One region of the Azotosporobacter soli genome, then DNA from elsewhere that is predicted to be linked to it. Evidence: riboswitches for the same ligand, from Rfam matches in the RefSeq annotation. Region 1 holds a riboswitch; each other region holds the start of a gene.
The links. Region 1 has a riboswitch for cyclic di-GMP ahead of QTL79_RS00500 (methyl-accepting chemotaxis protein). Riboswitches for the same ligand answer to the same signal wherever they lie in the genome.
Positions count from the first base shown of each region.

Region 2: another riboswitch for cyclic di-GMP. It lies ahead of QTL79_RS01250 (endo alpha-1,4 polygalactosaminidase); the one in region 1 lies ahead of QTL79_RS00500 (methyl-accepting chemotaxis protein).
Region 3: another riboswitch for cyclic di-GMP. It lies ahead of QTL79_RS13165 (caspase family protein); the one in region 1 lies ahead of QTL79_RS00500 (methyl-accepting chemotaxis protein).
Region 4: another riboswitch for cyclic di-GMP. It lies ahead of QTL79_RS02445 (methyl-accepting chemotaxis protein); the one in region 1 lies ahead of QTL79_RS00500 (methyl-accepting chemotaxis protein).

Region 1 covers NZ_JAUAOA010000001.1:104,315-112,357, reverse strand. The annotation lists gene QTL79_RS00520 (flavodoxin family protein) at 1-9, shown strand, start outside; gene QTL79_RS00515 (helix-turn-helix domain-containing protein) at 92-427, opposite strand; gene QTL79_RS00510 (PTS sugar transporter subunit IIA) at 918-1,352, shown strand; gene QTL79_RS00505 (bacteriohemerythrin) at 1,821-2,243, shown strand; cyclic di-GMP riboswitch class I at 2,397-2,483, shown strand; gene QTL79_RS00500 (methyl-accepting chemotaxis protein) at 2,544-4,259, shown strand; gene QTL79_RS00495 (response regulator) at 4,380-4,946, shown strand; gene QTL79_RS00490 (MFS transporter) at 5,290-6,495, shown strand; gene QTL79_RS00485 (bile acid:sodium symporter family protein) at 6,591-7,550, opposite strand; gene QTL79_RS00480 (LysR family transcriptional regulator) at 7,769-8,043, opposite strand, start outside.
Region 2 covers NZ_JAUAOA010000001.1:274,822-282,864, forward strand. The annotation lists gene QTL79_RS01240 (Ppx/GppA phosphatase family protein) at 1-969, opposite strand, end outside; gene QTL79_RS01245 (Ppx/GppA phosphatase family protein) at 1,122-2,636, shown strand; cyclic di-GMP riboswitch class I at 2,835-2,919, shown strand; gene QTL79_RS01250 (endo alpha-1,4 polygalactosaminidase) at 2,999-3,985, shown strand; gene QTL79_RS01255 (NAD-dependent epimerase/dehydratase family protein) at 4,019-6,181, shown strand; gene QTL79_RS01260 (hypothetical protein) at 6,183-7,085, shown strand; gene QTL79_RS01265 (DUF2194 domain-containing protein) at 7,075-8,043, shown strand, end outside.
Region 3 covers NZ_JAUAOA010000016.1:62,897-70,939, forward strand. The annotation lists gene QTL79_RS13155 (ABC transporter ATP-binding protein) at 1-555, shown strand, start outside; gene QTL79_RS13160 (hypothetical protein) at 580-1,686, shown strand; cyclic di-GMP riboswitch class I at 2,097-2,189, shown strand; cyclic di-GMP riboswitch class I at 2,314-2,406, shown strand; gene QTL79_RS13165 (caspase family protein) at 2,532-4,730, shown strand; gene QTL79_RS13170 (right-handed parallel beta-helix repeat-containing protein) at 4,994-6,109, shown strand; gene QTL79_RS13175 (glycosyl hydrolase family 28-related protein) at 6,183-7,307, shown strand; gene QTL79_RS13180 (hypothetical protein) at 7,320-7,496, shown strand; gene QTL79_RS13185 (methyl-accepting chemotaxis protein) at 7,548-8,043, opposite strand, start outside.
Region 4 covers NZ_JAUAOA010000002.1:87,343-95,385, forward strand. The annotation lists gene QTL79_RS02425 (sigma-54 interaction domain-containing protein) at 1-1,134, opposite strand, end outside; gene QTL79_RS02430 (site-2 protease family protein) at 1,295-2,185, opposite strand; gene QTL79_RS02435 (bile acid:sodium symporter family protein) at 2,378-3,328, opposite strand; gene QTL79_RS02440 (RraA family protein) at 3,418-4,410, opposite strand; gene QTL79_RS02445 (methyl-accepting chemotaxis protein) at 4,454-6,421, opposite strand; cyclic di-GMP riboswitch class I at 6,496-6,581, opposite strand; gene QTL79_RS02450 (phosphatase PAP2 family protein) at 6,969-7,856, shown strand; gene QTL79_RS02455 (deoxyribodipyrimidine photo-lyase) at 7,910-8,043, shown strand, end outside.

The DNA.
Region 1 (8,043 bases):
CTTAAATAGATTCGCAAGAAAGAGGATAAATACAAGAAGCCGCCCATCTCGACCAAGGTGATCAAAGGGGGCGGCTTTTTGTATGTTGTCGTTAATAAAGTTGATCCTTCTTTTTCTCTTCACTTGCATTTGAGTTTTCTGCGACGGAACGAGGTTCTTTGGCAAGCGGCGGATACTTGAATGAGGATGCTGCTTTGATTTTGGTGCGGGCAGGGTCGTTTTTTCGGCCGGTAAGATAATCGAGCGATACATTATAGTAGTCGGCCATGGCGACTAAGCTATCGATGGTGGGCAGGCGCAGGCCGGTTTCCCAATGGCCGACGGTTTGCTTGACGACGCCGAGCAGCTGCCCCACTTGATCTTGGGTCAGTTTATGGGCAAGACGTTCTTCTTTTAAGCGTTGCGCTAATATTTCTTTTTGAAACATAGAAATCACTCCTTGACGAACTACTTAAAGTAGTTTAAAATAAAGTCAAAGCCTACTATTAGTAGATTTTGCGCAAGGGATTTTTAAAGAAAGGAGAGGGGAAATACCTTTTTAGAAAACAAGGCAAGAAGAATCGGTCATTTTAAAATGGAGAGCAATTAACGCAGCACTGTGAGGCATGAATGGAAAACGAATCGTCGCCGGCAAGCAAAGCGATTCGTTGACTGAGGGTGTGCATCATGCGAAGTAATAATAAATGCAGCACAAACGCGGCTCGATTGGCAGAGCAAAATATAAAAAGTATCTGGGCTAGAGCCAAATCCTACTGACGTTGCAGTAAAACGATATAGAGATACATATAGTTATTATATCGCATCCAGTTATTTCCGTAAACGCACCATGAGGTAGGAAGATTGAGAAAGCAGCGATCCCAGGCAAGAGGATCGCTGCCTTTCTTTTATCACTGGGAAAATAAAGGGGGGAATAGAGTATGAAGAGATTATCCCAATGCCTTGTGAAACTCGGCGTTGCAGCAGCGAACCGAAGTCAGGCGGTAAAGGAAGCGGGGCGACTGTTGGTCGATTCTGGCTGCGTCACGCCGCGCTATGTCGATGCGGTAAGTCAAAATTATGGTGAAGAAGTTTGCATGGTCATTGCACCATGGCTGGCGGTAGTGCATCTTCGCGACCCGGAACTGGTTAAAAAAAACGGCGTAGGGGTGCTTACGCTAAAAAAGCCGGTGCGATTCGGTTTTGAAGCAAGCGAATCGGTACGATTAGTCGTAGCGCTGGCGGCGCAGGATACAGCAGAACATTTGAGCCAGATTGACGAGATCGGTACGCTTCTTTCCTGTCCCGGACAAATGGAACGTTTATGCCGCGCCGAGAACGAAGAACAGGTGAGAAAAATTTTAGACTGGCGCTAGCGGATTGCAGAGCAAACGGCATTGCCGGAAACTTGAAGCGAAAATCAATTTCTTTCATTAAAAAACGAGCCTCTCTCGACCCAAGTGATCGAAAGGGGCTCGTTTTTCTTCACTTATTTCATGAAAAAAATAAGGGTGATTTGGATTACTCGCGGTTAATTCCCGCTGTACTGCCGTCTTTGCCGCCGTCGACGAAAGTAGAGCGTTTATCCTCAGCGTTGTTGCGGATTTTGCAACTTGTGCTACATTGCGGAGAGAAAGTCTCACCAACCATTGTAAATAGATTCCGGCAGCAGTCTGAATGTTGCTGTCCTGTTCAAGCCTATCGACTTTGTCAAACTGCAAAAAAAATAACGCATGCAGTGCAGTGGTTTTGAAAAATGTTGGCAGGTTTTGCTTTCGCATATGCGGAATAGATAAAAGATGAGGAAAACGGTTTCTGCGAGGAAAAATGGGGAGGCGTTTTTGATGTTGAAGTGGGATGTGGTTTATCATATCGGGGTGCCGGTGCTGGATAAGCAGCATAACAGGATCATCGAACTGGCCAATGACTTGGTAGTTAACATTTTGCGCTGCGAAGATATTGAAAAGGAGCGGCAGATAACCGAAGCCGCTTTGGCGGAGCTGGTCGCCTATACGGCAAACCACCTTCAGGAAGAGGAAGGTTATATGCAGCAATATAATTATCCGGAGATTGCTGAACATAAACGGGAGCATGAAATATTAATGACCGAGGCGCAGCGGATTTTAGCGGAATCGCAGCAAGGTAAAGGCGGCTTTTCCTTTGATGCGCTGATGGTAATGAAAAAGTGGCTGGAAGAGCATATTTTAGTCTGCGATAAAAAGCTGGGTGCGTTTTTGCAGCTTGCAGAGCAGAAGCACGAAAAATAACAATGCATAAGAATTGTGAAAAAAGGGATCGAGTTAACTTTTTGTAAGAAGTGTTAACTTACTCTCTTTTTTTGTTTTTATGCGCGAAATAAGTCGATTGGTGGTATAATAAGGAGGTGTGAAGGCGGGGGAGAGCCGCTTTTGGCACAACGGAAATTGAAGAGGCAAACTTATCGAAAGATAAGGACGCAAAGCCGTGGGTCTAACGATAGCAATATCCATGACTGCCAGGTTGCATCGCTCAATTGGTGATGTCCCTGGCAGTCTTTTTATATACAAAAAAGTAAGGAGTCAATGCAAATGAAATTTTTTAATGACATGAAAGTGATGTACAAATTAGGCGTTTTACTTTTGCTGGCTTTTATCGCATTAGGGGTTATCGGTTATTCCGGTTATTATTACCTGCAGGAGTCGAATACGACGATCAACACTCTCTATAAAGAGCGTTTGCTGCCGATAAAGGATTTGAACGAAAACCGGATGCACATTGCGCGCGCGAATGGCGCGACGATGGAATTAATGCTGACGACGGATGAAAATAAGAACAAAGAGCTCAAGGGGATCATTGACGACACCGCAAAACGGGCGGCGGCCAATCTCGATGAAATCGAAAAAATGCCACTCGATGCCAAGGCGCGTGCTATGCTGGGTAAGGTGGTCGATGTCAGAGGAAAGTACCGTGATGCCAGGGCCAAGGTGATTGATTTGGCCCTGCAGAATAAGAATGCGGAAGCGTATGCAGCCTATGTCGCCAATGTTGATAAACCGGCGGCCGAGTACATCGAGGCAATGCGTGAGTTTAGCGATTATTACACGGAACTGTCCAAGAAGATGGACGAAGAAAATCAAAGAGCGTTTGCAAGGGCCAATCAAATTAGCGTCGCAACGCTGCTCATTGCGTTTATCGTCCTGGGCGTCAGCGGTTGGTACATAACAAAAATCATCACGCAGCCGCTCGCCGCGTTGGTCGCGGTCTGTGATGAACTGGCGGGCGGTGATTTTCGCAATAAGCCACGCCCGTTCATGCGGGCCGATGAGATTGGCAAAGTGGCCGATTCGCTGATTGAGATGCGCAATAAGGTGCAGGCTCTGATGAAGAAAATTGACGGTTCGGTCGAACAGGTGGCGGCTTCTTCGGAAGAGTTGACGGCAAGCGCCGATCAATCGGCGCAAGCCGCTACGCACGTAGCCGGATCGATTGCCGAAGTGGCGCAGGGAATGGCCGAACAGTTGCGCGTGACCGGCGATGCGTCCGTCGTGATTCGGCAAATGTCTGCCGGGATTGAGGAACTTGCCGCCAATGCGCATGAGGTAACGACGCAATCTTCGCTGGCTGCGACGAAGGCGACAGACGGCAATGCATCGGCTGATAAAGCGGTGCGACAAATGAATTCGATCGAACAAACCGTGGCCGCATCGGCTGAAATCGTTGCCAAGCTGGGGGAACGGTCAAAAGAGATCGGCCAAATTGTCGATACGATAGCCGGCATTGCCGGACAAACCAATTTGCTCGCGCTCAATGCCGCGATTGAAGCGGCGCGCGCGGGGGAACAGGGGCGCGGCTTTGCGGTCGTAGCGGAAGAAGTGCGTAAGCTGGCCGAACAGTCGGAAGGTGCAGCCAAGCAAATCGCGACGTTAATTGGCGAAACGCAAATCGATACCGAAAAAGCCGTCGTTGCAATGCAGAGCGGATCGCAGGAAGTCAAACTGGGCACGCAAACTGTTAATGCATCCGGCGTCGCGTTTGCTGAAATTGCCAAACTGGTAACGCAGGTATCGGGACAAATTCAGGATATGTCGAGTGCGATTGAGCAAATGGCGAGCGGCAGCCAGCAAATTGTCGGCTCCGTCAACCAAATTGACGAATTGAGCAAGCACGGCGCGCAAGGTGCGCAAACCGTATCGGCTGCGACCGAAGAACAATCGGCCTCAATGCAGGAAATTGCCGCTGCCAGCCAGGCGTTGGCACATCTGGCAATGGATTTGCGAACGGAGGTTAGCAAGTTTCAGGTGTGATTTGAAAAATAGGAGACCGCCTGTGCGACCATTTGCGCAGGCGGTCAATATTGTAAAAGACGTATTGCAGGTTTCGCGAGAAGACGATAAACTGACTATGCGAGAGAGGAGTGATTTAAAGTGGAAACGCAATCGGGTATAAAGGTGTTGGTGGTTGATGATTCCGGCTTTTCGCGAACATTGATCGGCAAAGAATTAAATCGGGCCGGCATTGAAAATCAACAAATAAAACAGGCTGCAAGCGGTGAAGAGGCGGTTGTCCAAATGCAGACGACACGTTTCGAACTGTTTATATTGGACATCATCATGACCGGGATTGACGGAATTGCGGTATTGAAAGAAGTGAAGAAGACGCAGCCCGATGCCAAGATCATCATGTGCAGCGGCACGAATTCGGAAGATGTGATTAAAGAAATTGTCCGTCTAGGCATCGATGCATTCATCGTGAAACCCTACCGCTCGGAAACGTTTGACAAGGTTTTGCGTCGGATTTTGGACTTGCCGCGTGAAGTTTCGGGAGAATGGAGCGCGAAATGCCACGTTTGCGATGCTAAAATGGTCGAGGTCGACTCCATCGACATGGTCAGTTTCTTCTGTCCGCAAACTTGTATGAAAATCGGACCGCTCTCTAATGTTTTGGTTACGCAAGCGGAATTGGATCAGGATTATGCGGCAGCGAAAAAATAGAATGAGCAACAGTGAAAAGATCAAGGCCTGCAAAATGAAAAGCCTTGCTCTTTTTATTTTTGCTATTGCTTAGAAAAAAATTGTGCTTGAAATTGTTAGCAAGGGCTGTAGCAAAAAAACGTTAATAAGCTTGTAAGTTTCTGGGAAAGCTTTCTAATGAAGCCAGAGGCGGTCTTGACGTGCCGTAGCCGTAAATATGGCGACAGGTCGCAGTTGCATCGCTTTGCGTAAGTTTGTTACGATACATCTATTACGCAGAAACTGTTTTTATAATCCGCGCCGGATCAATCGCGCTGCAAACGCGTCGGTGGGGGAAGCAAGGGAAGAATGGGGAGGCATGTTTATGAATTGGCGGCGAAATCTTTGGGCGCTGGCGCTGGGTTCGATGCTGTCCGCTTCAAGTTATACGATGGTAATTCCTTTTTTGCCGCTGTATTTGCTTGATATTGGGGTTGACGAGAAGAATGTGAATCTTTGGTCGGGCGTTATTTTCTCGGCGACATTTTTAGTTGCGGCTTTATTGGCGCCCTATTGGGGACGACAAGCCGACAAGAGCGGCAAACGACGCATGGTGCTGCGCGCCGGCTTTAGTCTGGCGGCGGTTTATTTTTTAGGCGCGTTTGTGCAAAGTCCGCTGCAGCTTCTGGGCGTCAGAATCCTGCAAGGGGTTGCCAACGGTTTTGTCCCGGCATCGCTCGCAATCGTTGCGACGTCGGTTCCGTCGGTGAAGTTGGGGTCCAGTCTCGGTTTGATGCAAACGACATTGTTGATCGGCACGATCATCGGCCCATTGGCAGGCGGCGTATTGTCGCATCTTTTCGGCATGCGCGCTTCGTTCGTCATTGCCGCGCTGGTAATTTCGCTTGGTACGCTGGCGGTACGTCATTTTGTCGTCGAGCCGCCGGAGAAAGAGGTTGCGCCGAGCACTACGATACGGGAAGATTTTAAAACGGCGTTCGGCAATGCGCGCTTGATGGAAATGCTGGCGCTGATGTTCGTTGTCCAGATGGCAACGATGGCGATTCAACCGCTGATTACCCTCTATGTCGCGCAACTGCAGGGACAAATGGAAGGCGCGGCGCTGGCGGCGGGGATTATCTACAGTCTGGCGGGCATTGCAGGGGCGATCGCCGCGCCGACGTGGGGCAGGCTGGGGCAGGCGAAAGGTTTTTTTCGCATTTTGACAATCGGCTTTATCGGTGCGGGACTCTTTAACGTAGGACAATATTTTGCGCCGGATTTGTATCGCTTTGCGCTGCTGCAATTTTTCTTCGGTCTCTTTGTCGTCGGCGTCTATCCGGCAATCAATACGCTCGCGGTCACGTCGAGCGACGCCGGATTTCAAGGCCGGATTTTTGGCCTTACGACGACCGCCAACCAGTTCGGCTCGATGACCGGGCCGTTGATTGGCGGACTGATCAGTTCGGCGTTTGGCATCCGGCCGGTATTTTTCTTTACCGGGAGCTTGCTGATTCTGGTGGGGATTTTTGTGCTGCTAAAGCATATGGCGAAAAAACAGGTCAAGGAAGCTGTTTCGGATGCAGGTTAACTGCAAGGCATAAGAAGGGGCTGTTGCAAAATGAGAGCATAATCTCGTTTTACAACAGCCCCTTCTTATTTAGTTGAGGAGAGGTAAGCGTTAACTTAACCGGCGCGGTTCTTTAAGCGGGGCGCTTCGTTTCCGTCGCGCGCTCCCCAGTAACCGGCTAACAGGGAACCGGTGAAATTGTGCCAAACGCTGAAGATGGCGCCGGGAATCGCGGCGATCGGATCGAGATGGGCGATCGCCAGCGCGACCGCCAAACCGGAATTTTCCATGCCGATCTCAAAGCAAATCGCTTTGGCTTTGCGGTGATTGATTCCGACGAAGCGTGACGTGCTATAGCCGAGAGTAAGGCCAAGACCGTTATGCAGCGCCACAGCGGCAAAAGCAATGCCCGCGACCGTTGCCAGTTTGGCGGCGCTGAGACCGACGACGATGGCAATGATCGCGATGATCGAGACGACGGAAACGAACGGAATCAATTGCGCGATGCGCTCGACCAATTGCCCGGCAAACATGCGCAGCAAAATGCCGATGCTGATCGGGAAGAGGACGATCTTTAAGATGTCGAACAACAACGCGCCCGCATCAATCGGAATCAGCGTACCGGCAAAAAAGAGGAAGATGTACGGCGTGAGAAGCGGCGCGAGAATCGTGTTGATGCTGGAGACAGTCACCGATAGCGCGGTGTCGCCTTTGGCGATGAAAGTCATCACATTGGAAGCGGTGCCGCTTGGGCAGGCTCCGACCAGAATCAGACCGGCGGCCAGTGAAGGCGGTAAATCAAGCAGTTTGGCGATGGAAAAGGCGACGCCTGGCATGATCAGGCAGCGCAGTACGACGCCGTACAGAACATCTTTCGGCCGGGTAAGAACCAGTTTGAAGTCTTCCAAACTCATCGTAAGACCCATGCCGAGCATGATCAGGCCGAGTAAATAGGGCACGTATTTGCCAAGCGGCTTGAACGGGTCGGGCGAAAAAAACGCCACAGCGGCGAAGAGAATGACCCAAACGGGAAAGAGTTTTGTGATTCGTGCAATAAATGAGTTCAGTTTGTCCATGTAAATCATCACTCCCAGTCTTGTTGTTTGCGAATGAACTTATTATACGCTTTTTTCACGAAGTGCGCTTACAAAAATGCGCAACAAAGCAAATAAATGCGATAAGAGTGTAAATTAATGAAACTTTGGTTCGTTCAAATGTCTTGCCTGCGTGATGCTGGAGAATGCTGTTGTGAAAAGGAAAAGAGCTGTCGCAGGATTGGCAACAGCTCTTTTCCTTATCCTTTGCCGACGCTTTCTTGTGCAACCGCGATGAAGGCTTGCGCGGCTTGCGAGAGATAGGCGTTTTTCCGGTAGGCGATGACTAACGTGCGACTGGGAGGCGGATCGCCAAGCGACGCATAGCAGGGCGGCGTCGGTGTGCGGACGCTCTGCAGCGTGTCGGGCGCTAACGTGACGCCGAGCCCGGCGGCGGCCAAAGCATGCGCGGCCTCGATGTTTTCCGTTTCCATGACGATGCGGGGCGTGAAACCGGCCTGACGGCAAAGCTCCA
Region 2 (8,043 bases), 170 kb from region 1:
GACGACGCTGAAAGTATGTTCTTCCATCACATCGAGCCAGCGACTGTCGGTTTTTTCCGCCACATGCAAGAGCGTCATCCCGTCAATGAAGCGCAGCGTCGGTACGAGGACATGATCGACCGCCGCGACTTCCATCATCTTGCAGTATAAGCCGAGCGCCGGTATGACCAGCGCGGCATCGGCCTCGTTCAGGTCGAAGCGCGTCATCAGTTCCGGCAGGTTGAGCCGGCGAACCTTGCGGTACAGATCTTTCAGTTCTTTCGGGCTGAGAACCGCCAGGCCCTCGCTGTGTCCCAGCAGCTGCAAGAGCAGTCGCGTCTCATTGCCGGTCAGCACCAGGTACGGGCTGCGCTGTCCCATCAGCGCCACGGCGATCGGGTCGATCGCGCTTTCGATATATTCGTCCAACACCTGTTGGAAGCAGACGTCATCGCGCTGGTTTTGCGCAAAGCTTTCTTTGATGCGCATCGCGCCGATGTTGATGTTTTGCTGATAGCGGATCGCACCCTGGCGGTAGAGAGTAATCCCCGTGCCGCCGGAGGAGATGTCGACGAACAGCAGTCCGTCTTCGGTATTCGCCAGCCCGGACGTCTGCAGATGTTTGAACAAGGCCATATATTTATAGAAGATTTCCTGCGGCATGTCGACGATCTCGACTTCCAAACCGGTCTTGATGCGGATCTGATCGATGATATATTGCTGATTTTCGGCTTCGCGCAGCGCGGTCGTCGCCATGACGCGGCAGTCCCGTACGCCGTATTCGCTGCACAAACGGCGAAAGCCTTTCAGCAGTTCGCAAATTTCGCTGACGGAAGCAAAGCTGATCTGACCGCTCTTGAACGCTTCTTCGCCCAAATCCATTTGACGTCTGGCCCGATCCAGCACCCGGATGTCGTCGACGTCCTTATATTCGACAATTTGCAAGCTGACGGTTTCCGATCCGATATGTATCGCGGCAAAACTCGGCATCCTCTCACCTCAATCCGATTCTTAACTACTGTAATTCGATGGAAAACGGGTAAAACTCCTGCTGTCTATTATAGCAATCGGATGTTAAAATTATGTTATGCTGTCCAAACTATGTTATACTTTTCAAATCGAATGCAAAGGGGTGATCTGCCATGAGTGAACGCGTCGCGGTCATCGACCTCGGGTCGAACTCGGCCCGCCTGATCATCATGCAAATTTATAAAAACGGCGCTTACAATCTGATTTATCATCAAAAAGAGGCGGTCCGGCTCAGTGAAGGGATCGCCCAGGACAATAAGTTGCAAAGCGCGGCGATGGAGCGCGCGCTCCGCTCGCTGCAGACCTTTTCGCACATGTGCCGCCTCTTTAACGTCGACAAGACGCTGGCGGTCGGCACCGCTGCCGTTCGCAACACCAAAAACGGCGGCGCTTTCGTTGAACGGGTACGCAAGGAGACCGGCATCCCGCTGCGCGCGGTCAGCGGCGAGACAGAAGCAAAACTCGGTTATCTCGGCGCGATCAACACGCTCGATGTAGAAAACGCGCTGCTCTTCGACCTCGGCGGCGGCAGCACCGAGCTGACGCTGATCAGGAACCGCAAGGCGGAACACATGATCAGCCTGCCGTTCGGCGCGGTCAATATGACCGAACGATTCCGCCTGAACAACCGCGCCTCCGAAGGACAGCTGGACGAACTGCAGGCATTCTTTCGCAAGCAGCTGAATCAGCTGCCCTGGCTGAAGAACCTCAATGTGCCGCTGCTCGGCGTCGGCGGCACCGCCCGGACGATCGCGAAGATGGATCAGCGGCGCAAGAATTATCCGTTTCCCAAACTGCACAATTATCGTATGGGTTCGATGTCGTTTCGCGCCTTATGGCAGGACGTCTCGAAGCTCAGCTTCGCGCAGCGCCGCAAAGTGCCGGGCCTCGGCGGCGAACGCGCCGACATCATCCTGGCCGGCATCGGCATCGTCAAAGCGCTGCAGGAAAAAGCGCACGCGCAGCAACTCATCGTCAGCGGCTGCGGCGTCCGCGAAGGCCTGTTCCTCCAATATCTTCTCTCGCGCAGCGGACAGAGCGAAGTCGTGGCGAATCCGCTCGAACACAGCACGAAAAACACTTTGCTTCTATATAATGGCAACATCTCGCATGCCGAGCATGTCACCAAACTGGCCGATCAGCTTTTTTGCGGCTGCCGCGATTTTTTCGCGCTCGACGATCGCAGCCGCCTGATGCTGCGCACGGCCGCCTTGCTGCATGACACCGGCATCAGCATCAATTATTACGACCACTATCGCCACAGCACCTATCTGGTGGAAAACGCGCGCCTTTTCGGTCTGTCGCACCGCGAACAGATGCTGGCCGCGGTCATCACCGGCTGGCATCACGGCCCGGCGTTCCGTTTCGACCACAACCGCCTCTACCATCAGTTCCTCGATGAGGCCGACTGGCAGACCGCACGCAAACTGGCTTTGCTGCTGAGCATCGCCGAAAGTCTCGATACGACGCAAATGACGCTGGTCAAGAACGTCAACGCGCAAATTGAAGCGGGACGTCTCAGCCTACAGCTCGACGCCAGCGCCCCGACGCCGCTCGAACAGGATGCCGCACTGCGCTTTTCCAAATGGCTACGCCGCGACTTTCAGCTTGAGCTGGCGTTGAAATAGAAAGAAAAATCTGAATAGGACTTGAGGCTATAAACTCGGCCTTAAGTCCTATTTTTCGCTTGACATTTCTTTCATTTCTGTTAAACTCTAAACAAGATACACTATTTTTTACAAATATGCCTCCGAAAGTACCGAAGTTTTTCAGGCCTGGATGTCGGATTTTATCCGTCCAATGCGCCGCCTCATCTTCGCAGTGTTTATTCGGGAGGGCAAACTTGGCGAAAGCCAAGGGCGCAAAGCCATGGGTCTACCGACAAATGTCTACGACTGCCAGGTTGCAACAGTAATCGCTGTTGCCATACCGGCAGTCGTTTTTTAATTTATTTAACGCTGGTTACCATAATTTGAAACGAGGTGATTCCATGTTTTTTCGCAGCGCCTGTTGCACGCTTCTTTTCTTGCTTTGCATCGCTGCCTTGCCTTCGCTGGCGCGCGCGCAGCAAACGCCGCCCGATTATCCGCTCGAAATGGCGCGCCTGCTCGGACAACTGCGCAGCTATAGTCAGGAACGCAACGCAACGTTTCAGCTTTTGGGCAACGGCAGTCTCGATTTATTCGCGCCGGAGACGCTGACGCCGTCCGCACGGACGCTAGTCAATACCAGTCTCGACGGCATCCTGATGGAAAGCTATTTTTACGGCTGGGAGATGAAGGACGACGAGGCGACGCCGCCGGAGGCGCGTCTCGCCTGGTCGTCCGCTTTGACGGCCGCGCAGCAACTGAATCAACCGCTCTTCAACATCGATTACTGCCGTTCGACTGCGGCAGTCGCAGATTCCTACCAGAAAAACCGACAAGCCGGTTTCGTCTCACTGGCCGCCCCCAACCGCCAGTTAACGAAGCTGCCGCAAAAAACGCAGCGCAGCAATCGCAGCGACGTCAGCCGTCTCGCCCAGGCGAAGAACTTTCTCGTGCTGTTGAATCCGGAAGAATTCGCCAGCCGCAGTCTTTATCTCGCCGCTTTGCGCGCCTGTGCATTCGACCTTCTGATCATCGATCCGACCTTCAACAGCTCGCCGCTGACGCCGGATGAAGTCCGTTCGCTCAAACGCAAGCCGCAGGGCGGCCAGCGTCTGGTTCTCGCTTATCTGAGCATTGCGGAAGCGGAAGATTACCGTCCCTATTGGCAGAAAGACTGGAAACAGTCGCCGCCCGCCTGGCTGGTGGCAGCCAATCCCGATTGGGTTGGTAACTTCAAGGTCCGCTACTGGCAAAGCGGCTGGCAGCAGTTGCTCTTCGGCAGCCGCAATGCGCAGCTCGACAGGATTCTCTCCACCGATTTTGACGGCGCGATGCTCGACGTCGTGGACGGCTATCAGTATTTCCTCGACAACCCCGACGTGCAATGAAAATAATCTCTATGTAATAGGAGCGTTCCACACATGAAAATACTTGTCACCGGCGGCTACGGCTTTATCGGCTCGCAGCTGTGCGAAAAACTGATTCAGGAAAAGCACGACGTCTTCGTGATCGACGATTTATCGAGCGGTCTGGCGCGCAACCTCACCTTGCCGCATGTCTTTTACCGGCGCAACATCGCCGATCAGGAATGTGAAGCGATCTTTCAGAACAACAACCTCGACATCGTGATCCATCTGGCCGCCAAGGTCGACGTCGCAGAATCGGCCAAAGCGCCGTACGAAGATTGCCAATCCAACATCTTAGGCTTGGTCAATATGCTGCGTCTCTCACACCAGTATAAGGTAAAAAAGTTTCTCTTCATTTCTTCGACTGCCGTATACGGCGATTCGGCCGAACTCACGCTTTCGGAAGCCAGCCCGCTCAAGCCGCTCTCGCTCTACAGCATCAACAAGGCCAACGGCGAAGCCTACTGCCGCATCTGGCAGGAGCAATACGGTCTGGAGACCGTCATCCTCCGTCTCTCTAACGTATACGGCCCCCGCCAGGGCAGCTTCGGCGAGGCAGGCGTCATCTCGAGTTTCTTAAAACAAATCGCAGCCGGACAGAAGCTCGTCATTCACGGCGACGGTCAGCAATGCCGCGATTATCTCTATGTGGACGACGCGGTCATGGCCATCTACTGGGCGGCGGTAAAAATCGTCCGCCAGCCTGTCATCAACATCGTCAGCCGCCAATCGCACAACCTGCTCGAAGTCGTGAAGCTGCTCGGAAAGCATTACGACCTGCCTGGCCTGACGCACGAAAAGTATCGCACGTTCGACATCTGCCGCGCTTCGTTCGACAACAGTGCGGCCAAAGAGCAGCTCGGCTGGACGCCGCGCTACACGCTGGAAGAGGGCCTTGAAAAAACCTGCCTCTGGCAGGCGGAACAGGCACTTCTTGCGCCGGAAAAAGCGCCGTCCCCGCCTTCATTCCTCTCCGTTTACCGGCCTTATCTGGAAAACGCGACGCTCTTCGCGCTGATGGCCTGCCTCTCCTTCTTCAATCTGCACGGCGGCCTGCTCGATTTTCGTCTGGGCATGGACTACAACTACATCTATATCGCGGTGATGGGTCTGCTCTACGGCAAACAGCAATCGATGCCCGCAACGGCGCTCTCCGTACTGCTCTTTTGCTACAGCATGACGGCCAAAGGCGCCGATCTCGTCACGCTCTTGTATCAGGTGCAATACCTGACGCATCTGGCAGTATACCTGGCGCTCGGCGTGATTACTGGCTACGTCACCGACCGCCGCCGCCACATCCTGGCCGATAAGGAAAACGAACTGGAACGCATCGCCGACAAGCATCGTTTTCTGGAAAAGATGCATTTGGAATGCGTCCAGGTCAAAGACGTCCTTTATAACCAGATCGTCAATTCCGACGACAGCATCGGCAAGATCTACAGCATCATCAAGGATCTCGACAGCTTGGCGCCGGAAGACATCTACACGTCCTCGATCGACGTTCTGCAGCGCATCATGCGCTGCGGCAGCGTTGATATCTATACTGTGAACGCCGATTCGTCTTTCTGGCGGATCAAGGTGCGCGCCAAAGACGATGCGCCGTATCTGGAAAATTCGATTCGTGTCGCCGATTCGCCGTATGCGCAAAAAGTCATGCAGACGAAAGGCGTTTTCGTGAACCGGCATTTCGCCGGCCCGTCGATGGCCGCGGCAATCCGCTATCAGAACAAGACGATCGCCATCGTGCAGCTTTATAACCTCCCGTTTGAAAGCATGACGCTGCATCAGAGCAACCTGCTGCGCGTCACCGCGCTCTTGATCGCGGACGCATTGGGCAAAGCGCACAGCTACGAATTGAGCAGCAGCGAAAAGCAACAGGTCAGCGGCACGCAGCTTTTGCTGCCGGACGCGTTTGCCAAGCTGCAACAGGAAATGACCAAACGCAGCCTGAAGCACAACCAACCCTGCACACTGCTGCGCCTGCGCGATAAGCGCGAGGATCTGGTCGCCCTCTACCACTCGCTGGCCAACGTCATCCGCGCCGAAGATTACGCCGGGCTCGATCCGTCCGGTCACGTCCTGCTGCTGCTGCAGAACGTCACACGCGAAATGCTCCCCGTCGTCCAGGAACGCCTGGCGCAAAAAGGATTCCACACCATAGAGATGGCAGGTGCTTAATATGATTACTGCATTGTTTCTCCTTCATCTTTTCCTCATCGCAGCCTATGCGGCTTACAGCCGCCTCTTCCAGCGCGACCACACGAGCCGTTTCCTGGCGGAACTGGCGCTGCTCAGTCTGCTGCCGTTTTTCGGCTTTTTGCTTCTGCTTTTACTGCGCATCAGCCACAAGAGCAACGCGCAGCAAAAAGAAGATCTCTCCGCACTGTATGGCGAGTTCAAGAAGACGCGCAGCGTCGCGAAACTGGGTCGCCTGCAAAGCGCCGACATCATTCCGGTCCAGGATCTGCTGCTCTTTGAAGATCCGTTGACCCGGCGCAATGCGCTGACGCGCGTCATCAAGCAGGACCAGCTCGACAACCCCTCCATCCTGCTCGATGCGGTACGCGACAAGGACACCGAAATCGCGCATTACGCGGTCTCGATCATGACGCACCGCATCGCGAAACTGGAACTCAAGTTGAATCGCCTGCGCAAGAAAGTAGGCAAGACGTCCGATGATCTTTTGCTGCTGAAAAAGTATGCCGCACTGTTGAAACACTATCTGAAAGACACGATCCTCGACGCAAACAGTCGCAACAAATGGCGCGCGGAATATGAAGCCGCGCTCGACGCGATCCTGCGCAAGGAAAAAAACGAAAAACTTTACTGGGTGGAACGCATCGAACTGGCGCTGAGCATAAAGGATTACCACAGCGCGCGCAAGTACGGCCTGGCTTTCTTCAAACGTTTTTCCGATCAGGAAGAGGCGTATCTTCTTTATATGCGCTACTGCCACCTGACCGGGCGTTACACGATGCTGCACCGTACCCTGCAAAGACTCAAATCGTCCCGTATCCCTTTCAGCCCAACCGCGCTCGAGACCGTCCGTTTTTGGGATCAAGGAGGTCAACATGCCTCATAGGAATATGTTTCTTGTTCTCTTGCTGGTCTTTTCGCTCGGTCTCTTCTTCCAATACAATCGCAGCGACGGATTTCTCCGTCTCTTCAGCAATCAGAACACGCAGCTCTTGAGCGGCCAGGCCAAAGAAGAACCGCCGCTCGCGTCCTCTTTGCCGCGCGAGCGCTATCTGATTGTGTACGACCCTGCCGACCCGGACAGCCTCCGCTTGGGCGCCAATGTGGAGCAAACCTTGAAAAGTCTAAAAAAAGACTACCTCATCCAATCCGCACGCCAGTCTTTGCCGGAACCCTTTCCCGCGGTCAACGGCATCATTCTTGTCAGCGGCGATTTGGAAGCGACCGTTGACTTCGATCGCTTTCGCGCGCAGGTTGATTCCGGTCTGACGCTGTATCTTCTGACGACGCCGGTCTTAAACGACAAGCTCCTTGCCGTACAGACGGAGCTCGGCATCGCTGCCGTCTCCCCCGCGGCCAACGCACCGGGCGGCAGACTGCTCGACAATCTTCTGCTCGGCGGCAAAGATTTCTCTTTGCCGGGCGGCGTCTTCGACAACAGCTCGCTCGGCGTTCAGTTGACGCCGGAAGCGACCGCGCACATGCTTGCGCTTGACAATACGCCGCTCGTTTGGGAGCGCGCTGCCGGTCGCGGCCATTATGTCGTCTTTAACGGCAGCACACTCTCCGGCAAACAGCAGCGCGGTCTGCTGACCGGCCTGCTCTCGCTCGGCCAGCCGCTTTTCGCCTATCCGGTCGTCGCAAGCAAGACCATGTGCATCGATGACTTTCCCGCGCCGATTCCGGAAGGAAAGCACGCCAAGATCTATGACGAGTACCGTCTTTCGACGCCCGAGTTCTTCCGTCAGATCTGGTGGCCCGACATGCTGAGTCTCGCGGCGAAATATGATATCCGTTACACCGGTCTGATCATCGAGACTTACAACACGCAGCAGAGCGCGCCG
Region 3 (8,043 bases), on a different contig from region 1:
ATTGATGGCAAGCCGTTGCAAGAAAACTTGAGAGCATGGCGAAACTCTATTGGTTACGTATCCCAGGATCCATTTTTAATCAATGCCAGCATCAGGGAAAATTTGAAATGGGCTTCTCCGGCAGCATCAGATGGCGAGGTGTGGGAAGCGTTAAGACTGGCTGCCGCCGACGGATTTGTAAGTGCGTTGCCGGAGGGATTGTCCACGGTTGTGGGGGATAGAGGCGTTAGGTTATCAGGTGGTGAACGTCAACGAATTGTTCTGGCCAGAGCGCTACTCCGAAAACCGGCTATTCTCATTTTGGACGAGGCGACCAGTGCATTGGATTCGGAAAATGAAAAAAGGATACAGCAGGCTATCGAGGGGCTGCAGGGGAAAATGACGATTGTCGTGATTGCGCATCGCATATCGACGATTCGAAATGCCGATCAAATCTTTGTTGTTGAACAGGGCAGGATCGTTGAACAAGGAAATTATCAGTCGCTAACGAAAGACGGTTCCAGTCGGTTCTATAGTTTGGCCAGCCTGTATAACGCCAGCAGTGATGTCGGTTAAATGGAAAATCGGAAGGAGAAAGGAATGAAAAAATCGGCTGTTGCATTGTTGTCTGTTTTATTGTTAACTCTGTATAGTACGCCGACTTCTCAAGCAGCTACGATTAATTATTATTATTCGGAGCATTGTGAAAACTGTAAGGCCTTCGCTCCCTATTGGGAAAAATTTGTTGCAGAAAAGAGCGGAGAACATCAGTTTGAGAAAAAACAGACCGATGCTTCGGTTGAAAATAAGAATGAACTGCTGAATCGTAATATGCAATATCGAGGCATTGCGCATACTGAAATTCCCGCTATTTTAGTAACCGACAATCAGGCGGGCGAAGACGTGTTGCTGATCGGTCTGGAGGAAATCAATCTGCTGCCGGAAATACTCGGTGAAAATGGGCGACTGATTCCTGGAATGGAGTCTCGAGAGCTGACGTCAGCCATTATTACCCGCAGCGGCAAAATGCCGACTTCGCTCTTTTATCCGTTTACCCTAGCCGCATTGGCTGATGCCAGTAATCCATGCGCATTGTTTGTGTTCATTGTTGCTACCAGCTATGCTACGGTTTTTTGCGGACGTGCCAAAGCGGTAGTTTATGCGGTGACCTTTTGCGCCACAATGTTCCTCGTTTATTTAGGGGCGGGGTTGGTTGGAAATAGGCTGATCAACATTATTTTTGGAGCATCTCCCTGGATCACTCTGATGCTTTCGCTGGGAATGCTACTGCTGGCGGTATTTCATCTCAGAACGGCCTTGTTTCCGCATCAGACCCGCTATAGCGAGCTACCGTACCGTTTGAAAGAATTGATCGTCAAGAATGCCAGCAAGTGCGTGTCATTCGGCGGCGCTATCGCATCCGGCGTATTGTGCGCATTGGTAGAAATGCCTTGCACTGGCGGGCCGTACATATTTGCGCTAAACATCATTTCTAAAATGCCGACTGCTAGTGCAGTGTTGTGCCTGTTGTATTATAATCTTATCTTCATTACGCCGCTACTTCTCTGTCTGATTATTTTGCTGGTTGCGCCGCAATATGTCGAACGATTAGATGTATGGAGAGTCGCTTACCGACGCTGGATGCATTTGCTGATGGGCCTTTTACTACTTGCGGCTGCGTTCCTGGGGATCATAAATTATGCATAGATTAATCAAGAAGAGGAAAGATAAAACCGATGGTTTGGAAGAGTGAAAAAGCAAAAAAGCAATGGCAAAGACGATTCTCATTCGAAAAGTGAATGCAGGGTCGTTTTTTCATTGTTGTTCCTTTGTACAAATTCAAGAAGGGCAGAGTAAAAATGAAGGCGCTATGAACGTTAAATGGATATTTGTTTTTGATGCGGCCTTGTTATGTCGGTAAATAACCGTGTAGAAGCAAGAGGACAGTTAGTTGGTGAAAGCATATAAGCTAAATAGGCGGCAAGAGAAGAGAAACCTAGGTCAAAGGACTAAAAAAAGACAACAATAAAACAGGAGTCTCGTCCTGTAAGTAAGGGAATACTACTTATTGTAAAAAAATGAGGAAGTGAATATGATGAAACTGAGACTAAGACAAGAGAATATATGGGCAAACCTATCGAAAGGTGGGGACGCAAAGCCATGGGTCTAAAGGCAATGAAAGTTACGCCAATGACTGCCAGGTTGCTTTTAAGAAATGACCGCGGTTTGCCCAAGTCAGCAGTGATTGCTATGCTTGGGCTTTTGCCTTTTTAGGAGGAGTCAACGCGGAGAGGGAGGCGATGTAGATGGCAGAAAAAACTAAGGCGACGAAAAAGAATATGTGGGCAAACTCATCGAAAGATGGGGACGCAAAGCCATGGGTCTAAAGGCAATGAAAGTTACGCCAATGACTGCCAGGTTGCTTTTAAGAAATGACCGCGGTTTGCCCAAGTCAGCAGTGATTGCTATGCTTGGGCTTTTGTATTTAAAAGACAAAGAAGGGAGCGTTTTTAGGGGTTGAAGCGTAGAAAAAGGAAAGGGAGGGCATGATCATGACGACAATTATAGGAACAGCAAAGAATGAAGTATTGACGGGGAGCAGCGGCGATGACTTGATAAAAGGAGGAGGCGGCGAAGATACTATTTATGGCGGTGATGGTAACGATAAAATTTATGTATATTTGCCGGGCGGCAAAGGCAGTACAGTATATGGCGGCAATGGCAACGAATATATCATCGGCCACGGCGTGCTGGATGGCGGAGCTGGAAACGACACGCTGATCGCTTACGGCGGTGATGCGACGCTATTGGGCGGTGTGGGGAATGATACCTATTCTTTAGGTCTGTGTGACAATGTGACGGTAACCGATACGGTGCCTGGCAGCGCTGGTCACGGAATCAATACCGCCGATTTCACATCATATGCTATGTCGATTGCAGATGTGGTGTTCAGCAGCTCCGGCAACAATTTGCGGCTTCAGCGCAAAGGCTGGACGCAAGCTACGACTTTTACCGACTGGTTTCTCGGTCCGCAATACCAGATCGAAATTTTCAAGTTTTCCGATGCCACCTACAGCGCTGCTCAGATTAACGGTGCCATGGTTAATAATTATGTCGGAACCAGTGGTGACGACCATTTGGTTAGCGGCATTGGTAATGATACTTTGGCGGGCGGGGACGGCAATGATATTCTGGACGGCGGAGCCGGCAATGACATTTTGGACAGTGGAACGGGCAATGATACCCTGTTTGGCGGGGCGGGCAACGATACGTTGTCTGGCGGCGATGGAAATGACAAACTGGATGGCGGGAGTGGGGATGACACGTTGCTGGGAGGGGCAGGAAACGATATGTTGTCTGGCGGAGATGGGAATGACCGATTGAACGGAGGTGCTGGTAACGACAATTTGCTAGGCGGATCGGGTGATGATTATCTGGATGGTGGAAGCGGCGTAAACTATTTGTCTGGCGGCGCCGGTAACGATACACTGGTCTATAATCCGGCAGATCTAGTGATTTCGGGCGGCGATGGCAATGACGCGTTAACAGCGGCAGGGCTGACGGCGGGGCTGAACGGATGGCAATTAGCGCCGTTCAAGGATATTGAAAACTTTATTGGCACCGCCTATAATGATGTCATTTATGGCGGTAGCCAGGCTGAAACGATCGACGGCGGAGCCGGCAACGACTTTTTGTATGCCGGCAGCGGCAACACAACATTGCTTGGCGGTGACGGCAACGACACCTTGGTCAGCGGCCTGGTGCCCGGCAGCGGCAATGTTACAATGGCCGGCGGAAACGGCAGTGACCAATACCGATTTGGCGGAACATGGGGGAATGACGTAATCGTCTTTGATATGGATAATGTCAATGACAAGATTGCTTTCGGCAACGGCATCACGTCAAAAAATCTCAAGGTGAGCCGTGATGGCCTAAATGTTGTGCTTGACGTTGCCGGTCACGGATCGATCACCATCCAGAATTGGGATACAGCCCAATTGGATAAAATACACTTCGCGGATGGAACGACGGGGTCAATTGCCAACTACCTAAGTATGGCCAGCGGCAGCTATGGTGGAGCGTTGTCGGATAACCATGCGTTGTTGATCGGTATCGCGCAATACGAGCCGAAGGCCTATAAGGAAAATATACCGGAGGTTAATGGCGATATTAGTACGATGCAGCAGGTGTTGAAAGCAGATCTGCTATGGAACAATACAAATACAACGTTGCTGCGAGATCTGCAGGCAACCAGCGTTTCTATTTTAACGGCGATGCAAACGGAGGCCGTACAAGCATCGGACGGGGACAATGTGCTGCTGTATTATTCTGGACACGGGGATAATAACGGGTTTGAAACGGCTGACGGCAGCAAAGTATACGAGAAACAAATTTATGATGCGACACTGCAAATTGGCGCAAAAATTGGATCGACAGGTCATGTTACGTTGATCGAAGATGCCTGTCATTCCGGCGAACTGGTGGATTATTTTAAGGCGCATAATCCGGGCAGTAAATATACGGTGATTAGCTCCTGTACGGCACTTGAGACGGCAAATGGAATGTTTACCAAATATCTGGGCTATGCGCTTGGCGGTGGGCTCGCAGATTTGAATCGAGATGGTTATATCACAACCGGCGAGCTGTCGGGCTATCTTAGCGGCGCATCCTATGACGGCTGCAGAGACAGCATGCATCCGCAAATGTATGACGGATCTAATGGTGGTTATTTGATTGGTAAAACTAAGTAGTATTGGGAGGGGAGAAATTGTTCAGAAAAGTTGTGTGTTGGTAGAAAGGCCGGTCTGTTTTGCGATGAGCAAATCGGAACGGCCTATTTTTATTTGAAATGCTTTGGTAAACTCTACGACATCCGAATGAATATAAGGGCATTGTAATAGAAATGACAAGCGGGCTGTAATCTTTGCAAGGTATAATAAAAATGGAAGAAATAGGATTAGGATGACTAGTTAAAAATAGAGAGTGAAAAATATGTGGGGGAGGGGCGAGGAAAATGAAATGTGAAAAGGTTTGGATTGTTGCGATATTGTTGCTTGGACTTTACGGTTGCGGTGCAGGTGTGTGTACCGCGAGGGCACAAGCAATGAACGTCGAATTAGGCACGTTTGGTGCGAAAGGCGATGGCATAGCTGATGATACGGCATCACTGCAAACTGCATTGAATTCATTGAAAAGTGGACAAGTTCTTCATATACCAGCTGGAACATACAAAGTTACTCAAATCATTGTACCGGCCAATGCAGCTATGCTTGGCGACGACGGAGCCATTATACTAGGCGGCGAAAATGGAGGAGGAATTTTCAATATTGCGTCTGACCATGTGACGATGACGAATCTAATTATTGACGGTGCAATGAAACGAAAGACGGCAGTAAAGAATGACAATGCAAATTACACAACACTTGAAAAATGTGAAATAAGAAATACTATGGGCGATATGACAATGGGATCCTGGGCTATATTGGTAAAAGGCGGCAGTAATATATCAATTGCGAATTGTAGTTTTCACGATATTAGTGGACCAGAAAACGGAATTGGAGGCGATAACATTGGCGCGAATCGAGCTGTTTTTGCCTGGAATGTAAAGTCGATGTCAATTCTTAATTCCATTTTTACAAAAATAAGCGGCTTTGAAGATGGAGACGGTATACACATTACAGGTGACAATGGCTGGATTTCGGACGTAACTATACAAGGATGTACTTTCAGCGATTTTTACAAGCGAGCTGTTAAAGTGCAAGCTTCTGGCGTGAAAATTATTAACAATACGATGACTGCAAATCCGGCAACGGCTAATTCACCAGAGCATAAGCAATTTCAGGCGGCAATATCGATCTTTGCAAAGAATACACGTGTGGAAGGCAATAAGATCACACTGTATCATTCGTTTCAAGGTATTGGAGTAGAAGGAATAGACTGTAAAATTATTGGTAATACGATTGTCGTAGACAAGACAGGAAGCAATTACAATACGGCTGGGATTTACGTATCAGCCGCTGGAAGCGGAGCTACGATTACCGGAAATACGGTGAAAAATATACCTGCGCCGAATGGGATAGATTTTAGAAGCGCGACTAACGTTAACGCCACAAACAATATAGTGCAATAGTAGGAAGACTTACTTTACTCGTGTTATGGCGTTAAATGTCAAAAAGATGATGCTGGAAAAGGAGCGTACAGCTATGATGCAACATGGAAAGATAACATGGTTAGTGATAATGATGCTGATATTGCTGGGCGGTCTGCAACAAGGGAAAGTTTTTGCCCAAGCGGGTGAGGGCAATATGGTCGAGCTTACAACTTTTGGCGTTAAAAGGGATGGCGTCACTGATGATACGGCAGCACTTCAGGCGGCATTGAAGTCGCTGAAGAGTGGACAAACGCTTCACATACCGGTTGGAACCTATAAAATTAGTACAATTAACATGCCTGCAGGTGTGACGCTTGTTGGCGATGTGGGAACGGTTATCAAAGGCGGCGGTGGCGGTGCAGAAATCATTAATATTTCAACTGATCATGTAACCTTAAAAAATTTGATTATTGACGGAGATATGAAGCGAAAAACTGCAGTAAAGAATGACAATGCAAATTACACTACGCTTGAAAAATGTGAAATACGAAATACAAGCGGCGACACAACGATGGGATCCTGGGCTGTTTGGTTGAAAGGAGGCAGCAATATAGCGATTAAAAATTGCCAAATCCACGATGTTAGTGGACCGAAAAATGGGAAAAATGGCGATAATATTGGAGCGAACCGTGCTGTAGTTGCTTGGAACGTAAAAAAAGTATCAATTCTTAATTGCGTTTTTTCAAAAGTAAGTGGATTTGAAGATGGAGATTGCATACAAATTACGGGTGATAGCAATTGGATTTCAGATGCGACGATACAAGAATGCACATTTAGTGACTTTTACAAGCGTGCAGTTAAAGTCCAAGTCTCTGGAGTGAAGGTCATTAATAATACAATGGTGGCAAATCAGACAGCGAACAATTCGGCTACTGGTAAGCAGTTTCAGGCGGCCATATCGGTTTTGGCTAAGAATACACTTGTTCAAGGCAATATGATTACGTTGTACCATTCCACGCAAGGTATTGGCGTGGAAGGCGCTAATTGTAAGATTATTGGTAATACAGTTATTGTCGATAAAACGGGCAGCAATTATAGTACGGCAGGAATTTATTTGTCGTCAGATGGCAGTGGCGGTATAATCAAAAATAATATAGTTAAAAACATACCTGCGCCCAATGGGATTGATTTTAGAACGGCGAAAAACGTTATTTCAATAAACAACATCATAAAGTAGGGAGGTTAGTCAATGATATTAATAAAAAAAGATGATAGTGGAACGTTTACTAATTGCTTTATTGGAGAAGAATATCAGATAGAGAATTTTAAGTTTTGTAGCTGTGCATATCAAAAACGTATGAATCGAATTAAGAATGATAAAGAGAGCGATTTTGTCGGTTGCCAGATAAGTTACAAACGCGTTTAACGAGAAGGAGCACCATCGCTTTTCACTAGAAAAGAGAGGTGCTCTTTGTGTTTAGACGCGGAAATGTTTAATGGCTTGCTGTAGTTCAGCAGACATCGTATGCATCTGTTGACAAAGATGCGAAATATCTTGGATAGATGCTGATTGCTCTTCTGTTGCGGCGGAAACGGTTTCTGTCTGCTGCGCCGTCAGTTGGCCAATGGAGTCGATTTCTCGAACGGCTTGAATGACCTCCTGACTAATCGCAGATACTTCTTCCACATCGGCAGAAATGTTTTGCAGCCTTTCCGTCATAATTACAGTGCGACGCGCTATTTCCTCAAAGGCGCTGCCGGCATTGTTGACGGCGGCGGCGCTTTGGCCTACAGCGGCAGTTCCTTGGCGCATGGCTTGAATGGCGGCAGCGGTGCCGCTTTGTATTTCGTGAATCAATTCCGCGATTTCTTTGGCTGCATCAGAAGATTGTTCGGCCAGCTTGCGCACTTCGTCCGCGACGACCGCAAAACCGCGCCCAACTTCTCCAGCCCGTGCCGCCTCAATAGCAGCA
Region 4 (8,043 bases), on a different contig from region 1:
GTGAATCGATTGCGCCAAAAGCTCTTTTCCGGTACCGCTTTCTCCGGTAATCAAAATTGTCATTTCCGACTGCGCAATCTTGCGGGCAAGTTCAATGCAAGTTTTCATTTTCGCTGAATTCGTTTGAATATCCGCAAAACTATAGCGGGCAACCAGCCCTTTATCGCGCAGTTTTCTTGTCAAATTTTGTTCGAGTTGTTTTATGTACGTTACCTCTTGAAAATTATAATAGTTGCCGGTTGTTTCGCCAAAGCACTCCAATTTTTTCCGATTAACCACCAACGTTTTCCCTTTATATTCTATGATTTCATCTTTCATTTCCAGTTGTCTGATCGCATTCATAATCACAGACGGCATCGTCGCTCCGTTTTTCACGCAACCGTTCGCTTCCTCTATATCGAGCATGCGAGCCAGGCTGTTATTGTAGAGGCTGACGTCTCCCGCAGCGTTAAGCAGCAAAACGCCTTCCTGCGACAAATTAATAACCGTACTAAGTTCCGTATTCTTGGCAACGATCTCTTTATATTGTTTCTTTATTCCGCCGTCCAAAACAACAATGCTGTCGCAGTATTGCAGCAACCGTCGACTAACTTCTTCTTCCGTAATCGCCAGCTTATTGATGATTTCAATGAATGTCGCAACATCAATATAACGGTGCCCCATATCAATAACGTGTTCAATAGCATCCGGAACACGGTGCGCAGCGCCGGGCGTTACGGCAAAGTTAATATCTTTGTATTCCTTCTCCTCTTCGTAAGGAACGAATTTCACATGATTTACGCCTAACTTATATAACAACGCTACCATTTCGAACGTGGTTTCCAGACAATCGTTAACGACCAATACTTTGCTCTCCGTCGGAATAGCGAGCAATTTAAAAACTTCACTCTCACGCGTCGTTCTTTGTACGACGACAATAGGCTGCGCAGCGGAAATATGTTTTTTTATTTCCAGCGCCTTATCATTCAGCATCACTAGGACAAGATCATCCTCAAGAATGTCATCCGAATGCAATTCGGCAAAAGCATAGACATTGATCTCGATATACCCCGCAAACACGCTTTCAAGATTGCTTTTTAAAAACGCGCCTAACGGCGAATTTTTTTTATTAGTTACCACAGCAATGCTTCTCATTTTTCTTACACAACCTCCCCGTCGCGCCAAGCATCCTCGATCGTTTCCTTGTCGAACCCTTTCGTTTTTTACTGATATACTTATCGATCCGTATTGCGCCCATACAAAATTAAAAACTGACCCCTCCATAAAAAAGGAGGGGCACAAATAAAATAGCGTCTTACCTTACGCCAAGCAATTCATGAACCGCAAAAGAATAATAGGCCGATAATCCCAAGACGAGAAAATAAGCCAATCCCATTTTGAAACGAAAGGCAGCATCGGTTGCATAATAGGGATTGTTTCTGTCTTTCCACGTTTTCCACGCCTTTTGTATCGCCAAGAGCGAAATCAAAATCGCAATCGGATTGAAATACCACAGCGACAAGCCTGCTATCACAGGGATTCCGACCAGCCACATATACGGCGAAACCGCGGTCACGATGCGTCCGCCGTCGAGCGGATGCGCCGGGATCATATTGAAGACCGTGATAAAAAAGCCAAAATAGGCGACCGCATAAAGAAGCGGCGACTGCAAGAGCAGACCGATGCCATAGCAAAGAAACGCGCCAACTAAGCCGAGTACCGGCCCGCCAATGCCCACGATCGCTTCCGTTTTCGCATCCTGCGGTTCCTGTTTCATCTTGATGAAAGCGCCGACAAACGGTATAAATACCGGCAAGCCCGTTTCAAGGCCCAGCCGCCGCGACGCGATCAAGTGCCCGAGCTCATGCACGAAGAGCAGCACAACAATGCCGACCGCATACCACCAGCCGAACATGAACGCATACGCGGCAATCATGACAAGCATCGAAAAGCCGGTCGTAAAAAACTTGCCCAGCTTCAAAAAGACAAACGCCCATTTCAAAAGCGCCACGACCTTGCTGAATTTAAAAATAACGGCCAACGCGCCTGCGCCAAGCCATTTCCACTTCGAGCTCTTTTTCTTCGGCTCTTCTTCCGGCTCCGCTGCGTCTAAAGCTTCCTCTACGCCTTCCTGACGTTCGTTTCCTTCGAGCGGAAGAAGCTCTGCCGCCTGCTTTTCTTCTTGTTTTTCATTATTAATGGTCACGTAAAGACTCCTTTCCCAAACAGACCTGCCATCGAGTTTGCAGTTTTTCGCCTTCTGCAATCCGCTGCGGATCGATCACCGTAATTATACATCAAGATCGCTTTCGATGCGAAGCATGAAAAATAGCTAAAGCCTCCCGATCGATTCGTCGGAAGGCTTTTTATCGTAGCAGACTAATGACTCTGCAGATCTTTAACTGATGTTCTCGCTAAGCGGCTGCACTCGTTTGCCTCTATTCTTTCTTTCAGCAAGATATTTGAAGATATTCGGAATCACCGCGGCGCTTGGCTGCTGGAAGATCATCCCCAAAATAATCGGCACCGCTACCGCCGGCGGAAAATACGTGACCGCAATGACAAGTCCGCAGCTGATATTGCGCATGCCGACGCTATAAATCATCGCCATTTTCACATCCTGCGGGCATTTGGTTATGCATAAGGAACCGATATAGCCAAGAACATAGCCCGCTATCACCATCGCCAACACTACGCCCATTAATTTTATGGTTTCCAATGACCAGTTAAAATCCGGCGCGACCAACGAGGCATTTAACACCATGATCGTAAACAAGGCCAGCTTCGAACTGAAACCGCCCGCGCCACGGGAAAACTTGGCGGTTTTACCGTCGCTCCAGTCATAAAGCAGCATCCCTAGGATGCTGGGAATGGTCACCATCAAAAGCAGCTGTACAACAAGTGAAATATAATGGATCGCCACCGACTGTCCCACCACGATCTGATAATAAGCGGGCAACAGCACCGGGACAATCAGAGTATCCAGCGTAACCGCCACGAGCGTGATTTGTATGTTTCCCTTGGCGATGGCTGTCCAGATGATCGACGTAACGCCAACCGGAATCGCCGCTCCCACCAAGAGGCCCAGCTGTATTTGCGGCGAGTCCGCATAGAACAAACTGCCTAAAAGCCAAGCGGTCAATGGCGTAACCAGATGAATTAGCAGCAAGGCCCAAAGCGGAATCCACGGTTTTGCCAGCACCTTGAAAAAGCTCTTCAGACTGGTACCAAGCGAGGTAACGAACGTCATATAAGCAAACAAGGCAACAAGCAGAAAGCGGACGATGCCGCTATCCGGCACCTTTAAAATATATCCGGTCACAAGTGCCGTTAATACCACTACGAACATCCTTTTCCCCAGCCAATCGTTTATTGCAGCAATCTCGACTCGCAAAATTCAAACTCACTCCCCTCACGCCCCATTCCCTTCCGCTCCACTCACTGCGCCAATTCGAGCCACAAATAAGCAGAAACCACATCCTCCAACGTCCCGCGTAACTCCGCCGACAAATCCACGAAGTCGCAACCGAAGTAATGCTTCTGCCGCCAAATCACTCTTGCCTCGACATGCATCTCGCCTAACTGCTTCGGCAGATGCAAGCGAAAGAGCGAATTAAGCTCCAACTCCGCTTCTGATTGCAGCAGTATTCCCAGCGCACTGATATTAATCGCCGTAGCTTCGATTGGCTGTTCTGCTTCTTTTAGCAAAATTTCCACAGGCTCGTTGATCGCAACGCGGGGGAAATTCCGCTTTTCCTTTTCAACTACCGCACCCCGGTTTGCCAGATCGCGTTCCACCCAAGTGCGATCCCAGGACAGATTGGCGATCTCCTGCATGACCTGGCTTTCCGCACGCGATTTACTGCGCGACTTTTCCAGTAATTCTTCTGCATCGCGCGGATTAATGACGACAATACCATCTTCGTCGCCAACGATGATATCTCCTGGCTGAACCACCACGCCGCCGCAGGCAACGGCAACATTGATCTCACCCGGACCGTCCTTATAAGGACCGGCCGGAGTCACCCCTGCGGCATAGATCGGCAAGGCCATTTTTTTCAGCGCGCCGAGATCACGGATCGCGCCGTCAATGATCAGACCGCCGATCCCTCTTTGCTTCGCCCACAACGCCATGAGTTCTCCCATAATGGCATTCGAGAGGTCGCCCTGGGCATCCACGACCAGAATATCGCCCGCTTTGGCAAGATCAAGCGCTCGATGCAACATCAGATTATCGCCCGGACGCACCTTGACCGTGAAAGCCGGGCCTAGCAGCGGCACATCATTGATCGGGCGAATTTTGGCATCCATACAAGACGTCCGGTTCATATTATCGGCTATATTCGCTACCGGGATTCCTGAAAAGCCTTCGATCAGAGCTTGGTGCGGCCGACTAATGTTTGGAAAAATACGCAAACCTACATTTGACATCTTTCATCCTCCCATTTCTTATTGCTGCCTTTGCAAAACTGCTTTAAATCTTGAACTTGGACACGATATCATGCAAATGTCCTGCCATTTGAGAAAGTCCGTTACTGGAAGAAGCGATTTCCTGGATCGATGCCGTTTGTTCTTCGGTAGCGGAGGATACCAGCTGCGCTTGCCCGGTGACATTTTTGCTGATTGCCGTAATTTCCTTTACCGAAGAGACGATTTGCTGGCTGCCGCTGGCCATCTGTTCAATGGCCGCGGAAATATCGCGAATTTGATCGGATACCTCTGTGATCAGCGCGGCAATCTCGTTAAACGACCGGCCCGCCGCCTGCGCAACTTCGCTGCCTTTCTTCACTTCACTCGTACCTTCGCCCATTGCCGTTACCGCCCGATTCGTATCCTGCTGAATATCGCCAATTAAAGCCGTAATCTCTTTCGCAGCATTTTGCGACTGCTCCGCAAGTTTTCGAACCTCTTCCGCTACCACCGCAAAACCGCGTCCCTGTTCTCCGGCGCGGGCTGCTTCAATCGCAGCGTTCAGCGCTAGCAGATTGGTTTGTCCGGCTATGCCCGCGATCGTATCAATGATCTGTCCGATCTCTTTCGAACGCTCACCAAGCTTAGCCACTACATTGGCTGAATGCGTCACCGACATCTCAATGCTCGCCATCTGGCTTGTAACTTTTCGGACAATCTCTCCGCCTTCTAGTGCGGTATTGGACGTTTTCTCCGCCGCTGCGGAAGCATGAGAAGTATTGGCGGCAATTTGCTGCAGTCCCGCCGACATTTGTTCCACGATCTGCATCGTACTGTCTACTGCCTCGACTTGCTCTGACGTTCCTTTCGCCACATCGGCGATTGCCGTCACCACTTGATCGGCAGCCTGCGACAATTGCTCCGTACTTGCCGTAAGTTCTTCGGACGATGCGTTTACGGTCTCGCTCGCCTCCTGCACCTTGCTGATGATGTCCCTGAAGTTCCCGATCGCGCCGGACAGGGATCGCGCCAGCCTTCCTATTTCATCCTGCGCCGTCGAGGCAATGTTTACCGACAAATCGCCTTCGCCAATCTTTGCGACTTGCGCGGCAATTTCCTCGATCGGCTTTAGCAGGCGGATAAGGAAGAACCAGGCCACGACTCCGACAATGACGAGCGCCGTCAAGAGCGCAAGGAACATACTGATCAGACTCGCATAGAATTCACTTTTGATGTCCTTCATCGGTATGCTGACCAGAACCAGCCACTTTGTATTCTTGACCGGTATCGCCAACGCCAGCGAATCCCTTCCCTCAAAGTCCAGATAAGAAATTCCTTTTCCCGCATTGTCCAGCAAGGAGCGCAGCACATCGTCGGGCACCTTCTTCTGCTCTTTGATCACTTCCTGCTTCGTATGCGCTAATAACGTTCCGTCTTGCGCAACGATGGACGCCGTTCCATTTTCGCCGACTTTTACCTGCGCCAGGAAGTTTTGCAACGTTTCAAGCGAGATCGACTGCGCAACAAAGCCTGCCATTTTCCCGTCCTCCGTCTTGACGGGCTGCGTGACAACCACCGACGGCATTCCGGTTACCCGGTTCAGCAGCACCTCACTGACCTGCATCTTCTGTTCCTTCATTGTGTCTTTGAAGAAATCCCGGTCAGCCACACTGCCGCCTATGCCTTTTGCATCATACGGCGCTGCTGCAAAGCGCACGCCCTGTGAATTGATAAAGACCAAACGGTCGACGCCCCATGTCGCGGCAAAATATGTATTCATCTTCGCTTGGATGCGGGAAAAATCACCCGACTTAAGATCCGCATCTTCCGCATAGAATTTTCCGCTTCTTGAAAAAGAGGAGAACAATTCGCCGACCCCATCTGCCGCCTGCGTAGCCTGCCCTTTCATATTCGCCTGCGTATTGGCCAGCGTTTTTCCATAGAGTACGTACAAGCCGGATCCGCTGACGATGAGCCCGGTTATGAGAAGGGAAAGTAACAACAACGTAACTGTCTTTGCTTTAATCGACATAGTCTTATCTCCTTCATTTTTAAAAGTAAACAATAAAAACTCCGACAGATGCCCGAGTTTCCAATACCTTTTTCAAGGGAAACCTGGCAATCATAGACCGACCGTCCTTAGACCCATAGCTTTGCGTCCTTACCTTTCAGTAAGTTTGCCCAATATATAGTTTTACTCTTCCTTCCTGCCAGAAGTTAATGCAACGTCATCGCCGCCTATGTAATGACAATATCATACTTATGCCAACAAGAAATTATGATATTATTAACGTTTCGTTAAAGGCTCCCTTAAGCACATGAACCGTTCGTCAAAAGCCTGCTGTGACATCCTCAACTTCAACAGTACAACGAAACACGCACCGCTTCGCGTGCGACCCGGTTGCATTTATTACGCTGTAAACGAAAAACGAGATCAGCGGCTTTTCCATTGATCTCGTTTTTCTTGCCTTGAAATATGGTAAGAGGGTTTCACTCGAACGAGTGGAATAAACGTTTATGTATACTTTTATTGCCAATCATTGGCCATTACGCTCCAGTTCAAAGCGCAGGAGGCAAAAATGAATGATCTGATCTCCTATGGTCTCGACGTCACCTTATTTATCCAGCAGTTTCGCACTCCGTTGCTGGATATTTTTTTTAAAACAGCTACCCTGCTAGGCGAAGAGGGTTTTTATCTGTTGGCGCTGCCTCTCATCTTCTGGTGTCTCGATTTTCGCCTCGGCATACGACTGACTTGCCTGGTACTGATCTCGCATTATTTTAACATTACCATCAAAGACTGGGTGCAGGAACCGCGGCCGTTTTATTTTCTTCCGGAGGTAAAGCTTGTTCATGCCGACGGCTACAGCTTTCCCAGCAACCATGCACAGACCGGGCTGGTATTTTGGCTCGCGCTGGCCCATCTGACGCAAAAGCGCTATCTATGGTTTTCCGGCGTGTTTCTGGTTTTGCTTATCGGCTTTTCGCGCATCTATCTGGGCGTGCATTTCATCGGCGACGTATTGGCCGGCTGGCTGCTCGGCGCGCTGCTCCTATTCGCCTTTGCCAAACTGGAACCGTTTATCCTTTCCCGTTTAGCAACCTTTTCCTTTCCACTGCGTTTCTTTCTCGCCATAACCGTCCCGCTGCTTTTATTGGCCGTCCATCCCGGCAAGGAAAGCATCTCGGTTGCGGCTGCGTTCTCCGGACTGTGGCTCGGTTTGCTCGTGCAACAGCGCTGCCTTCCTGCAAGTTGCACGCTGCCTGAAAGTAATTACCGACAACTGTTCCTGCGAATACTTATTGGCACACTTGTTCTTTTAGCGCTTTGGCTCGGCCTTACGAGCGCATTTCCTAAAGAAGGCGCGGATTATTATTTTTTCTTCCGCTATATCCGCTATTTTCTGGCTACTCTTTGGATTACGCTCGGTGCACCCTGGCTTTTTTACCGTATTGTATCGCGCTAATGTGAGGACTTTTCCCGAGCGCCGAATTTCTTTATGAAAGGCGGAATTTGATCATGCATCCACTGCGTATGCACCACTACAAAGCAAGTCCAAACGGAGCCGGTCCCGTCGTTTATTGGATGAGCCGCGACCAACGCGCGCTTGACAACTGGGCGCTGCTGGCAGCGCAGGAACTGGCGCTCGTAAG